Regions from separate parts of the Mesorhizobium sp. M0563 genome, predicted to be linked through region 1. Evidence: riboswitches for the same ligand, from Rfam matches in the RefSeq annotation. Region 1 holds a riboswitch; each other region holds the start of a gene.

Region 1 (4,148 bases):
GAACAAAATTGCTGTGCCCAAAGAATAATCGCCCCAGCTTTGCGCTTCTCATTCCCTGCCTTTGACGTTCGAGGTTGGCGAAATCCGAAGCGCCATCCAATCTCCCCCCTCGCGGGGGAGATGTCCGGCAGGACAGAGGGGGGCGCGAAGGATCGCCAGCCTCTTGACCGTTCACCTGCTAATGACGGTCTGACGACGTAGTTGTCTCCGACTGACAGGCCGAGGGACAGTGCCCCCCTTTGCCCTGCCGGGCATCTCCCCCACAAGGGGGGAGATCGGCAGCTTCGCCGGCGCCGCCTGCTCCGAAACGCCCTTCCCCGATCGCCAAACCCCTCAGAACTCTATCCCTTGCTGCGCCTTCACGCCGGCGGAGAAGTGGTGCTTGGTCACGCCCATCTCGGTGACCAGATCGGCTGCCTCGACCAATACCGGCTTGGCATTGCGGCCGGTGACGACGACATGCAGGCCCTCGCGACGCGCCTTCAGCGCTGCGACCACCTTTTCGAGGTCGAGATAATCGTAGCGCAACGCGATGTTGAGTTCGTCGAGCACCACGAGGCTGATCGACGGCTCGGCCATCAGCTCGAGCGCCTTGGCCCAGGCGGCCTCAGCGGCCGCGATGTCGCGCTTCAGGTCCTGCGTTTCCCAGGTAAAGCCCTCGCCCATGGCGTGCCAGACGACGCGGTCGCCGAAGCAGGCAAAAGCATCCTTCTCGCCGGTGTGCCATTTGCCTTTGATGAACTGGACGACGCCGACGCGCTTGCCGTAGCCGAGCATTCTGAGCGCCAGCCCGAAGGCGGCCGTGGTCTTGCCCTTGCCCGGACCGGTGTTGACGATCAACAGCCCTTTCTCGACCGTCTTGGCTGCAACCTCGGCGTCCTGCACCGCCTTGCGCTTGGCCATCTTCGCGCGGTGGCGTTCCTCGTCCTTGGGATCGATGTGGTCGGTATCAGCCATGTCATTTCACCCTGAGCGGCAGCCCCGCCACCATCAAAAGCACGGTGTCAGCGACGGCGGCAACGTCCTGGTTCAACCGGCCGGCCGCGTCGCGAAACCGTCTTGCCAGCGCATTCTCCGGCACGATGCCCTGGCCGACCTCGTTGGACACCACGAACCAGGGTCCACGCGGCCGCGACAGCACATCTGCCAGCCTTCGGCATTCGGCCTCGACATCATGTTCGGCCAGCATATGGTTGGTCAGCCACAGCGTCAGGCAATCGATCAGCACCGGCTGGCCGTCAGGCAGTGCCTCGATCGCGCCGGCAAGGTCGAGCGGCGCCTCGATGGTCGTCCAGCCGGCGCTGCGGCGCGAGCGGTGCAGCGCGATCCGTTCGCGCATCTCCTCGTCATAGGCTTGCGCCGTCGCGATATAGCTCCATGGCGCCGGACAGGCACTCACCAGCCTCTCGGCATGCACGCTCTTGCCGGAGCGCGCACCGCCGATGATCAGGGTCAGCGCCCCGGCAGCGCGGTCAGGCAAAGCTGTCGCGCAGGCTGGTCGCCGTGCCGGTGAAGCGGCCGCGCACCACGCCGACGACCGCGCCGAGCACCAGCCAGAACACCAGATTGGTCAGCGTCACCGCCACCACGAACTGATGATGCAGGCCTTCCGGGATTGTCGTCTCGAAGCTGTCGGGCTGCGGCGCGCCGACAATATGCGGCGCCACCATCAACGCCACGGCAAGGACCGCCAGCGGCAGCGATCTGCGGAAGGCGAGCAGGCCGAGACCGGCGGCGGTCGCCACCACCGTTGCCCACCACCAGATCTGGCGTTGGACAAGGTCGGCCGCCGGCATTGCCGGCAATTCCGGCGGCAGGCCGAGGCCCGGCGCCAGCGTGAACACGGCAAAGCCGGCAAGCCCCCAGAACAGGCCCTGGCGCCAATTGCCGATGCCGCCGGCGAACTCCGAAACCGCAACCAGGACCAACGCGAAGCCGATGCCGGTGACGATATTGGCAACGACGCTGAAGGCAAAGCGTTCGAAACCGTCGGCCGGCGCCCAGCCTTCGTCCTCCGCCGGAGCCATTGCTTCAGCCGGTGCCGGCGCGGCGCTGCTTATAGCCATCGTGCCCCCGGCGTTTTCGACCGGTGCCGCAGGTGCCGCGGCATGGTCATGGCCGCCGCCGGCCTGTTCGTAGACTTCCGCCTTCAGGATCAGCGGCACCGTGGCATAGGCCTGCATGCAGGCGAGAACGACGCCGGCCACGAGCCCTGCGATCGCCGCGATGAACACGACGTTGCGAAACAGTGTCATGATGTCAGCCCCTTGTCAGTGGCAGGGAAAGCCCATCGAGTGGCGATAGTCGTGGGCGGCATTGTGGACCGCATCGATGTGCGAGAAGCCGACAAAGCCCATGACGAAAATGCCGAGGAATGCAGCAAGCGCCAGCTGCATGAAACGCGACTGCGAGGAGACGGAAGCGCCGAGCGAGACGGAAGCGGTATTCATGTCTTGTCCTTTCGCCCTCCACCCGAGGGCATAGAAGTCAGTTTCCTGTCGCCGGCAGGTCTCCTGGCTCGCGGATCAGCGCCCTTCCCCACCTTCCCGAAGAAAATCTTCAGTGGCATATGGAGAGGACTACCGCACACAGTTGCGGGGGCAGCCACGGCATTGGGCAAGAATTTCGCCCGCACCGCATTCCCTCTTGGTTCCAAACGGAACCGACGACATCAGCGACTATAGGCAGAATCGCCGCGCCCGGCAAACCAAATTCCGCCGGATCGTGTGGCGAATGCGCCGCCTCGCCAAGCTCGCCGGCCGGCGCCGCAATTGACAATTCTCACAGCCGGGTGTCGGCTGGCGGATGGGGAGGAAGCCGGCATGCAACCCAGCCCGAATGAGCGCGGTCCCTATAACGGCCTGACGCAGGCCGAGCCGACGCTGCCGTCATCGGCCTATTGGGACATCGCAGGCTATCAGCGCGATCTCGAGGCCATCTGGTATCGCAACTGGCTGCTGGTCTGCCGCGAGGCCGACCTTGCCCAGCCGCTGGCATTCAGGACGTTTCGCATAGGCACGCAGGAGATCGTCGTGCTGCGCGACGAGACCGGCGAATTGCGCGCCTTCCACAACACCTGCCGGCATCGCGGCTCGCAGCTTTGCCAGCAGAGCGAAGGACGGCTGAAGGCGCGGCTCATCACCTGCCCCTACCACGCCTGGTCCTATTCGCTGCGCGGCGATCTGGTGCGCGTGCCATCGAAATCGCTGCCGGACGGTTTCGACAAGGCCGATCATCCGCTCTACCGCGTAGCACTGTCGGTGTGGAGCGGTTTCGTTTTCGTCAACCTCGCGGAAGACGCTGCCGGTTCGGCTGAAACATCCTTCGATCCGGCATCCGGCAACCTCGCCAACTGGCCGCTGGAAACGCTGCTGAGCGGCCATGTGCTGCGCAAGGTTATGAACTGCAACTGGAAGATATTTTGGGAGAACTTCAACGAGTGCCTGCACTGCCCTGGCGTCCACAAGGACCTGTCGCGGCTGGTGCCGATCTATGGCCGCGGCCTGATGGGCCGGCACGACGACCCCGAATGGGCGCGCCACGCCGACAATGACGCGCCGGAATTTGCCGGCGGCTTGCGGGCCGGGGCCGAAACCTGGTCGCGCGACGGGCGCGTCCACGGCTCGGTCTTTTCGAGCCTGACGCCGGCCGAGCGTGCTGCCGGGCAGACCTATGCCACCAACTTGCCGTCGATGTTCGTCGTCGGCCATGTCGACTATGTCAGGACCGTGCGGCTGGTGCCGCTTGGGCCGGAGCAGACCGAACTCACCGCCGAATGGCTTTTTTCGCCCGAAGCGCTCGTCGATCCGGCTGCGGATATCGACAACATCGTCGCCTTCGGTACCCAGGTGCTGGAGGAAGACGCTGATATCTGCGAGGTCAACCAGAAGGGCCTGCGCTCGATGCGCCATAAGGCCGGCGTGCTGATGCCCGAGGAATATGATTTGCACCGCTTCCACAACTGGGTGCGCGAGCGGCATGCGGCGCTTGAACATCAAAGCGATTTGGGCAGATAGCGCCAAGTGACGAAGCCGCAGACCGCCGCCAGCAGGCCGAGCGTCGCGAAAACCGCGCCCAGGCCGAAGAACGCCAGCACCACTGAATAGACCAGCGGCGGCGTCAGCTCGGAAAAGTCGAGATAGGTGCGG
Region 2 (4,148 bases), on a different contig from region 1:
CGCATGAGCGGCCCGCGCCCTGCGTACCTGCGGCGTCTGCGGGAAGGACCCGATGGTCGTCGTCGGGAACGGCGGCAGCCCGAGCGTGCCGGCCTGGACTCTGGAGCGCTCGGCAAAAGCGCTCTCTCGTCGCTTCATGCTGTCGTCAATGCTGGCGATCCGCCCCTCAACAAGCGGGTCATGGATCTTCGTGGATGCCACGCGAGTGACGGCAGCCTCGGCAGACGCTTTCAACGCGCCTGCCACCGCATCCCTGCCTTGGGACAGGGCCCGGGCCAGCAACACCAACTCGTCGGTCTTCTGGGCCGCGAAGGCGAGCCACGACCTGATGTCCGCGTCGAGTTCCGTCTCCATGCGCAGGTCGATCGGCACATGCAGCATCGAGCAAGAAGGCGCGATCTCGACGCGGTCCAAGGGCCAGCCGGCGACGATCGGTTTGATGCGGTCGAGAATGGCGGGCAGGTTCGCACGCCAGACGTTGCGGCCATCGATCAAGCCAAGCGAGAGCACCAGATCCTTCGGTGCGAGCCGACCCACCGTTTCCAGTTGCTCGGGAGCGCGCACGAGATCAATATGCAGCCCGGCCAGGGGCAGAGAAACCGCGGTTTCGAGATTGTCTCCCAGCGGCCCGAAATAGGTAGCCAGCATGATCTTCAGCTCGGGCGCGGCTTTCGACAGCTGGCCATAGGCGAATTCGAACGCAGCTCGTTCGTTCGGGTTCAGATCGAGGACAAGCGCTGGCTCATCGATCTGCACCCAGTCGGCTCCAGACAGCTTCAGCCTCTGCAGGAGTTGCTCGTAGACGGGCAGCAGCCGCGGCAGGAGCGCGATGGGATCGAATCCTTCGGCAGGCGATTTCGCCAGCTTGAGGAAGGTGATCGGTCCAAGGATGACTGGGCGTGTGTGAACGCCGAGAGCTTTAGCCTCGATGAAGTAATCGACCGGTTTCGTCGACGAGAGGGCAAACGTCTGATCATCGTTGAGTTCCGGCACAATGTAGTGATAGTTGGTGTCAAACCACTTGGTCATTTCCATCGCGGTTACATCAGACCGATGAGCCGCCTGCTGGTGACCAGCGTGTCGACAATCCTCCGTCTGACCCTGGTTGCCCCGCGCCATTGCGAAGTAGATGTCAAGTGGAACCTCGCCGCTATTCCAGCCGTAACGGGATGGAACGGCGCCGACCATGGCTGCGGTGTCGAGCACATGGTCGTAGAGCGAGAAGTCGTTCGACGGGATTTTCGACACGCCGCGATCGTGCTGCTCCTCCCAGCTAGCGGCACGGAGCGCCTTCGCGGTCGTGAGAAGGTCGGCAGCGGACGATTTTCCGGACCAGTAGCTTTCAAGCGCGAATTTCAGTTCTCGCCGACGACCGAAGCGCGGCACGCCGAGCGTTGCTACAGGAATTTGCTGAGAGATAGTCATGCCAGACCCCGATGGTTGGGGCGTCGGTGACAAGGAAGGCGCTAGCAGGCCGGCACGAACGCCAGGCTGCAGCGGCCACCGAGACACCCCGCCCGTGGACGTAATTCGCCGTGGCAGGTCTCCTGGCTCGCGGGGTCATAGCCTCTACCCGTCTTCCCAAGGCTATTCGCCTCAGTGACATGAGTGGGGTTGGCTCGCCGCTAACAGTTGCGGGGGCAGCGCCGGCATCGCACCGGCTTCCCTCTTAGCTCCGCTGCGGCAGCGCCGTACGGAGAACCACGACGCGGGAGACAATTACAGCAGTTCGCTTCTTTGTCAACGCCGCATAAAGAAATGTTTATGTCGTTATGTTAAATTTCCGTTGGCATGTTCCAAAGGTCGCCTCGAAAGCGAAAACTGTGGAAACCTTGAGCGGCCGGTAAATCAAAGCAATGACGCACGGCGCCCTTGTCCAGGAGGATAGGAGTTCGTCGGCTGCCGGCAGCAAACATACCGGCAAGCGCCGTGGTGCTGCTTAGCGCATCATGCGAACCACCTCGGCGTCGAACTTCGGCTCCGAGGTTCCGACCGCTTCGTTGGTGATCTGCTCGCGACCATATTCGGCTCAATGGCGAGGCTGTTGCCCATGTGGAAGCTGTTGGCCGTGATGCCCTCGGTGATATGACACAACGATTTCGGGGGGAGCACACCGAGGCCAGGCGCAGCGGCGTGTTGCGAAGTGATCGAGGCCAATGTCTCGAACTGCTTGTTCGCAGCCCACCGGCTCAAGGTAACCCGGCTCAAACCACCGGGCCAGCTCAAGTCCTGTCCAAATGAGGCCTGAGCGGCAAATCGTCGTGCACGCGCACGGTTTGGCGTTCGATCTTGTGATGCGTCTTGGGCGGACAATCGCCACGGTGCAGCGCGCAGAAGCGGTCCCCAATTGGGAAGCCGAGGGCGGTGAGGGCAAGCCAGCGCCACAGGCGGAAGGGGACTTGGACCTGTTTGCCCTGCTGGACCACAAGTTCGCGACACAGGGCCTCAAGGAGAAGACCAAGAGTGATTATGCGCGGGACCTCGCCAAATTCATCAAAGCAGCGGGCAGTCAAAGTTCGGCGCCGATTGACATGGAGATAGCCATCGCGGCGGACCGCCCAGGCGCACCGCAAGCCGGAATACAACCGGGTGCAGGCGGCCAAGCTCGTCCACAAGATGGCGTCGGGCACACACCGGCGATGGGAGAGCGGACCGTGGAGTGCAGGAACTTCACGCCTATCCACGCTCCCGTGGACGTGTCCTGCGGCACATCGGCAGCGATATTGAGGAGGCAGTTGAGCTTCTGGTCGAGCACTCTTACCTGCCACTACCTACGCTTAACGTCATCTCGTACTGAAAACGCACCACGCAAGGTCGAGATGTAACATGCGCCCTTCGTGGATGGTTCTAAGCTTCCTCGGGCGCGGTCAATCTGTGATAACGGTCGCTTGGAACCTCCATCACCACGACGCGATCAAGGTTGGCGTATCGCGCTCGGTAGTAACCTTCTTCCTCCACTTCGGCGAAACTACACTGGGGAACGTCAAAGGTCGCAGCTTCCAATCCGAAGAAAGTCGTAGCGGTTTCTTCATCCAAGAAGTTCCACTCATCTTCTCCGTCGTCATATGTGACGCGAACATAGGAGGCCATGTGCACGGCTTCCTGATCACCCATCTCTGCGATGATGGCATCGCATTCTTTCTTCAGCTTTCCTGAAACCTCACCCTTATCCCAGTCATCCAAAGCCCGATAGATTTCTGGATGATAATACTCTGGCATCTCCTCTACATCGTCACCGATAAGCTCAATGGTGCGGACATATTGCGGATTTATCAAGAGTATTTTGTTGTCAAGGCTCCAACAATACAGCCATGGCCTGCTTGCGTTATTTCTACGCAGATTATGAAGTTCCTTCAACTGACGTAAAATCGATTCACGCCCCTTTTCATCGATAGGATATTGGCGGCTGCCAACAGTCGTCTTGATTCTGAGCGTGCCGTATCGCGTTTCGGCATCGGCAATTGCAAACGGGCTCGTGCGCCACTCCTCGACATCAATCTTCCAGCCCAGCAGCTCCTCGACCGTGCATTTCAACGTGAGACAAAGGTCCTTGATCTGCTCGACGTTCAACTGCGTTTTGCCTGTTTCCCAACGGGCCACAGTCTGTTGCGTCGTTGCCATCTGCTCTGCCAAATCTTTTTGAGTCATGCCCAGTCGAAGCCTAAGCTCTTTCATGTTCATAACTCACCTCGCGTGTTCAACACACGCATCGTGGATGAATTAATCTAACACGTCAAGCGTGTTCAAAAATCGCAGCATGTGTTTTAGGGCGTCTTCGAGGCTCCGGCAGCCGTTCGTGACCACTTGCGCAAGACACAGGGCTGGTACACAGCACGAATGGGCGATCAAAAATTACTGCTGCGATGCTCGTCATCAGCCAAGCTGCCGCCGCACCTTCCACTAGGGTGCCAAGGTTCGAAATGAGTGCAGCCGACCATAGCGAACGGAAGGTCTTGTGCTCAAAAGGAACGAGTGAAGATGTTCTCTTCGCCATTGTGGGAAGCCTCGGGATTGACCGCGGGGCTGGATTTGTTTCGCCTCACTCAACCATGGCCTCGCCGTACAAGCCAAGCTGCCACAGTGCGCGCCTGCTAACCCAGAAAACTTGGCGGCCTTACAGGCATGCGCAGGACGTGCGAAGCCGCTCA
Region 3 (4,148 bases), on a different contig from region 1:
GATGCTTCAAACAGATACTTGACCAAGTCAACTAAATCGCTGATCTTGCCCGGAGGAGGATGCCATGACCATTCATCATCACCCAGGCAAGGAGCGGATCGACGCGGTGCGGGCCTTCAACCGCTTTTATACCCGCCAGATCGGGCTGCTCGACGAAGGGCTGCTGAAAAGCACCTTCTCGCTGACCGAGGCGCGGGTGCTCTATGAGCTGGCGCATCGCGATGGCCTGACCGCCACGGATCTTGGGCGCGATCTCGGCCTCGATGCCGGTTATCTCAGCCGGCTGCTGAAGAAGTTCGAGGAGCGTGATCTGGTCGAGCGTGCCACGATCGAGGCGGATGCGCGGCGCTCGTCGATCGCGCTGACCAAGGCCGGGCGGCAGGCCTTCGCACCGCTGAACCAGGGCTCGCACGACCAGGTCGCGGCTTTGCTCGACCGGCTTTCGGATGCCGAACAGGACAGGCTGGTCAAAGCCATGCAGACGGTGCAGCGTTTGCTGGGCGGAAGCGCCGAGCCCAAAATTCCCTATATGCTGCGGCCTCTGCAAGTCGGCGACATCGGCTGGATTATTCATCGCCAGGGCCTGCTCTACGCGCAGGAATATGGCTGGGACGAAACCTATGAAGCGCTGGTCGCCGAAATCCTCGGTGCCTTCGTCAAATCCTTCGATCCGAAATGGGAACGCAGCTGGATCGCCGAGCGGGAAGGCGAGGTCGTCGGCTCCGTCTTCGTCGTGCGCCAGTCGGACGCGGTGGCGAAATTGCGCCTGCTCTACGTCGAGCCCTCGGCGCGAGGTCTCGGCATCGGCAAGCGGCTGGTCGAGGAATGTATCGGCTTTTGCCGCGCCACGGGTTACAGGACACTGACGCTGTGGACCAACGACGTGCTCGCCGCCGCCCGCCACATCTATGAGTCTGTGGGCTTTAAATTGACCAACGAGGAGTGCCACCATTCCTTCGGCAGGGATCTGGTCGGCCAGAACTGGAACCTGGAACTGTAGCAGCGCTTCCGGCGCTTCGGCGTCGGCCTGCCGTGCCTCACCCTTTGATCGGTATCCAGATTTCCAGCCCGCCATTGCCGCTGCGCGGATCAAATTCGGGGCCGTAACGCTCGAATTCCGGCGCATCGGCGATCTCGTGCCCAGAGGCTGGCAGCCATTTGTTCCAGATCGTGTTGACCGTGCGGCGGATGGTCGAGATATGGTCACGATGGGCGAACACGCCGTATTTCTGCGCCGGCACGCGCACACGCCAAAACTCCCTCGGCAGGTCCGAAAAATCGGACACTTCGACGCCAGCGATGTAGTCGAAATTGCCGGCGTCGTCGCCGTTGACGCAGACGCCATAGGCGACGTCGCCGATCTCGCCAGGAATGTTGCCAATATAGGGGCCGAACCGCTGCCACTGCATCGGGATGCCGGCGCTGGTTTCGCAGCTGTAGCGCTCGCCGAGACCGGCGATGAGAAACGGCCGGCTGGTCTCAAAACGCGGTGGTTCGAGAGTGGCGAGAAAGGACTGGTCCATCAGGATCGGCTCCACAAGATCGAGGTTGTCGAGCGAGCCTTGTGCGCGTACCAGTTCCGGCGTGGTGCCGAACTGGTCGCGGAAGGCGCGGGTGAAGGCCTCATGCGAGGCATAGCCGGCGTCGAGCGCGACCGAGAGGATGTCGGGTGCGCCGGCGCCAAGCTTGCGCGCCGCTTCGGTCAGTCGGCGAGAACGGACGTAGCTCATCACCGAACGGCCGGTAGCCGCGCCGAAAGCCCGCGTCACATGAAAGCGCGACACCCCGCTGCTCTTGGCGACATCGTCCAGCGAGACTGCTTCGGGCAGATGGCTTTCGACGAACCACAGCGCCTTCTCGGTCGGATTCATTTGGCACCTCGCATTGGCTCAGTCTCCGCATTGGCCCAGTCTTTACATGGCCCAGTCTTTACATTGGCCATGTCTTATATTGGCAAGATTATGGTGCCGCTTCCTGGCGGAGGCAGTCTGATCGAAATTGCGCACTGCGCAAATCGAGAGCGACGGTCGTCGGCAAGTCGCAGGCGTCGCGCGAAAAGGCTTGACAGGAAGCGGGCAAACGTCCTTTTAAATGTAACGTTATTACATCACGAGGTCTATATGGCTCCTTCTGACAAGACTTATTGCGCTGTGATTGGCGGAAAACTAGGGTGGCTGACTGATGGTCCCCGAGTCGAAAGGCAAGGGGTGAAAAGGGAACACGGTGAGATCTTCGGATCGAGGCCGTGGCTGCCCCCGCAACTGTAAGCGGTTAGCAAAATCCGAAGTGCCACTGGCCGGCAAGGCTGGGAAGGCAGGATGGCGCAAAGACCCGCGAGCCAGGAGACCTGCCATCAGCATGAGTTGACCGGACGGGGTGTGCCGGGAGGAGACGTGGACATCGGTCTTGTCGGCCGGTCCGTCCAGCTTCCTTCCGTCGCCATTGAGAAAGTGACGGTAAGTTGGACGCCTCCCAGCCTCTTCTTGAAGCGTGTGAACTGAGCGCGACGACGAATGGCCGGTGCCTGGTCAGCGCGGTGAGCCTTTCGATAGCGCCGGGCGACCGCCTCGCCATCATCGGCCCCAACGGCGCCGGCAAGACGACGCTGCTGCGCATGCTATGCGGTACGCTGCGGCCAAGCGCGGGAGATGTGAGATTTTCCGGACGCCGGCTGGAGAGGTTTTCGGCCGCCGAGCGGGCACTGCACATGGCGGTCGTTGGCCAGACCGACCAGCCTGATCCGCGGCTTGCCGTGATCGACTACGTCGAGCTTGGGCGCGTCCCGCATGCCGGCTTGCGACGGAGGAGCGAGCAACGCGACATCGTCATTGAAGCACTTCGCAGAACCGGCCTGCTGCCGCTGCTCGGCCGCACGATCGGCTCGCTATCCGGTGGCGAGCGGCAACGCGCCCAGTTGGCGCGCGCCATCGCCCAGGAGCCCAAAATCCTGTTCCTCGATGAACCGACCAATCATCTCGATCCGCGCGCCCGCAGCGACCTTCTCGAACTCGTATCGCAGTTTGGCATGACCGTCGTGGCGGTGCTTCATGATCTGTCGCTTGTCACGCCATTTGCCACCAGGGTCGCGGTGATGAACGAGGCCCGCCTGCAGGCGCTTGCCAGTCCGCGCGAGGCGCTGACCAAGAAGTTGATCCGCGAGATTTTCGGCGTTGACGTGCTTTGGCTGCGCCATCCCACCGAAGACCGCGAACTCACGGTCTTCGACGTTCCGAACCGCGCCTCTTCACATCCCGATTTGACCAAGGAGCAACATCCGTGAAACGCCTCGTACTGTCTTTTGCCTCCCTCCTACTTGCCCAGACCGCCTTCGCTTTCCCGGTAACCGTTGATAGCTGCGGCACGCCGCTGACGTTCGACGCCGCGCCGAAGCGCGCCGTCATCCAAGATCTGAACATGGCGGAGATGGCCTTCGCGCTGGGGCTGCAACCATCGATCGTCGGCCTGACCGGCATCACCGGATGGTATAAGGTCGGTCCGGAATTCAAGGCCGAGCAGGGCGCGATCCCGGAACTCGCGCCGAAATACCCGACCCTCGAAAACCTCGTCGCCGTCGAGCCCGATTTCTTCTTCGCCGGCTGGTATTACGGCATGAAGCCTGGCGGCGAGGTGACGCCCGATACGCTGGCCCCGCACGGTATCAAGACGCTGGTGCTGACGGAAAGTTGCGTCCATCTCGACCAGAACCGCCCCGCAGCCTCGATGGACCTGCTCTATGGTGATGTCGAAAAGCTGGGCAAGATTTTTGGCAAGGAGGCGGAGGCGGGAAAGCTTGTTTCGAACTGGAAGGCGCAGCTCGCCGATATCACGGCAAAGATCGGCGACCGCACGGGAACGCGTGTGTTTCTTTACGACTCCGGCGAAGACAAACCCTTCACATCAGGCAAGTTCGCGATCCCCAGCGCCATGATCGCCGCAGCCGGCGGCGACAACATCATGGCCGACATGCCGACGAGCTGGGGCAATACGGATTGGGAGACGGTGGCGGCCCGCAATCCGCAATTTCTTATCCTGCTCGACTACCAGGACGGCGGCTACAGAAAACTGCTCGATTTCCTGAAAGCTCATCCGGCGATGAAGGAGACTGAGGCGGTCAAAAATGAGCACTTCATTGCGCTGCGCTATGCCGA

The links. A riboswitch is a leader RNA that binds a small molecule or an ion and turns the genes downstream of it on or off. The one in region 1 is predicted to bind cobalamin.
Region 2: it holds a riboswitch for cobalamin, as region 1 does, so the genes downstream of both, metE (5-methyltetrahydropteroyltriglutamate--homocysteine S-methyltransferase) here and NKI50_RS00990 (CbtB domain-containing protein) in region 1, are expected to answer to the same signal.
Region 3: it holds a riboswitch for cobalamin, as region 1 does, so the genes downstream of both, NKI50_RS22435 (ABC transporter ATP-binding protein) here and NKI50_RS00990 (CbtB domain-containing protein) in region 1, are expected to answer to the same signal.

What each region holds. Positions count from the first base shown of each region.
Region 1 covers NZ_JAMYQV010000001.1:203,776-207,923, reverse strand. Annotated here, with positions in the region: gene cobO (cob(I)yrinic acid a,c-diamide adenosyltransferase) at 334-957, opposite strand; gene cobU (bifunctional adenosylcobinamide kinase/adenosylcobinamide-phosphate guanylyltransferase) at 959-1,480, opposite strand; gene NKI50_RS00995 (CbtA family protein) at 1,473-2,255, opposite strand; gene NKI50_RS00990 (CbtB domain-containing protein) at 2,271-2,450, opposite strand; cobalamin riboswitch at 2,487-2,682, opposite strand; gene NKI50_RS00985 (aromatic ring-hydroxylating oxygenase subunit alpha) at 2,823-4,016, shown strand; gene NKI50_RS00980 (MFS transporter) at 3,995-4,148, opposite strand, start outside.
Region 2 covers NZ_JAMYQV010000028.1:59,740-63,887, reverse strand. Annotated here, with positions in the region: gene metE (5-methyltetrahydropteroyltriglutamate--homocysteine S-methyltransferase) at 1-1,425, opposite strand, end outside; cobalamin riboswitch at 1,521-1,721, opposite strand; gene NKI50_RS27345 (hypothetical protein) at 2,277-2,825, shown strand; gene NKI50_RS27340 (helix-turn-helix transcriptional regulator) at 2,848-3,681, opposite strand; gene NKI50_RS27335 (MFS transporter) at 3,734-3,994, opposite strand.
Region 3 covers NZ_JAMYQV010000019.1:39,081-43,228, reverse strand. Annotated here, with positions in the region: gene NKI50_RS22445 (bifunctional helix-turn-helix transcriptional regulator/GNAT family N-acetyltransferase) at 65-1,000, shown strand; gene NKI50_RS22440 (GyrI-like domain-containing protein) at 1,038-1,871, opposite strand; cobalamin riboswitch at 2,166-2,369, shown strand; gene NKI50_RS22435 (ABC transporter ATP-binding protein) at 2,462-3,280, shown strand; gene NKI50_RS22430 (ABC transporter substrate-binding protein) at 3,277-4,148, shown strand, end outside.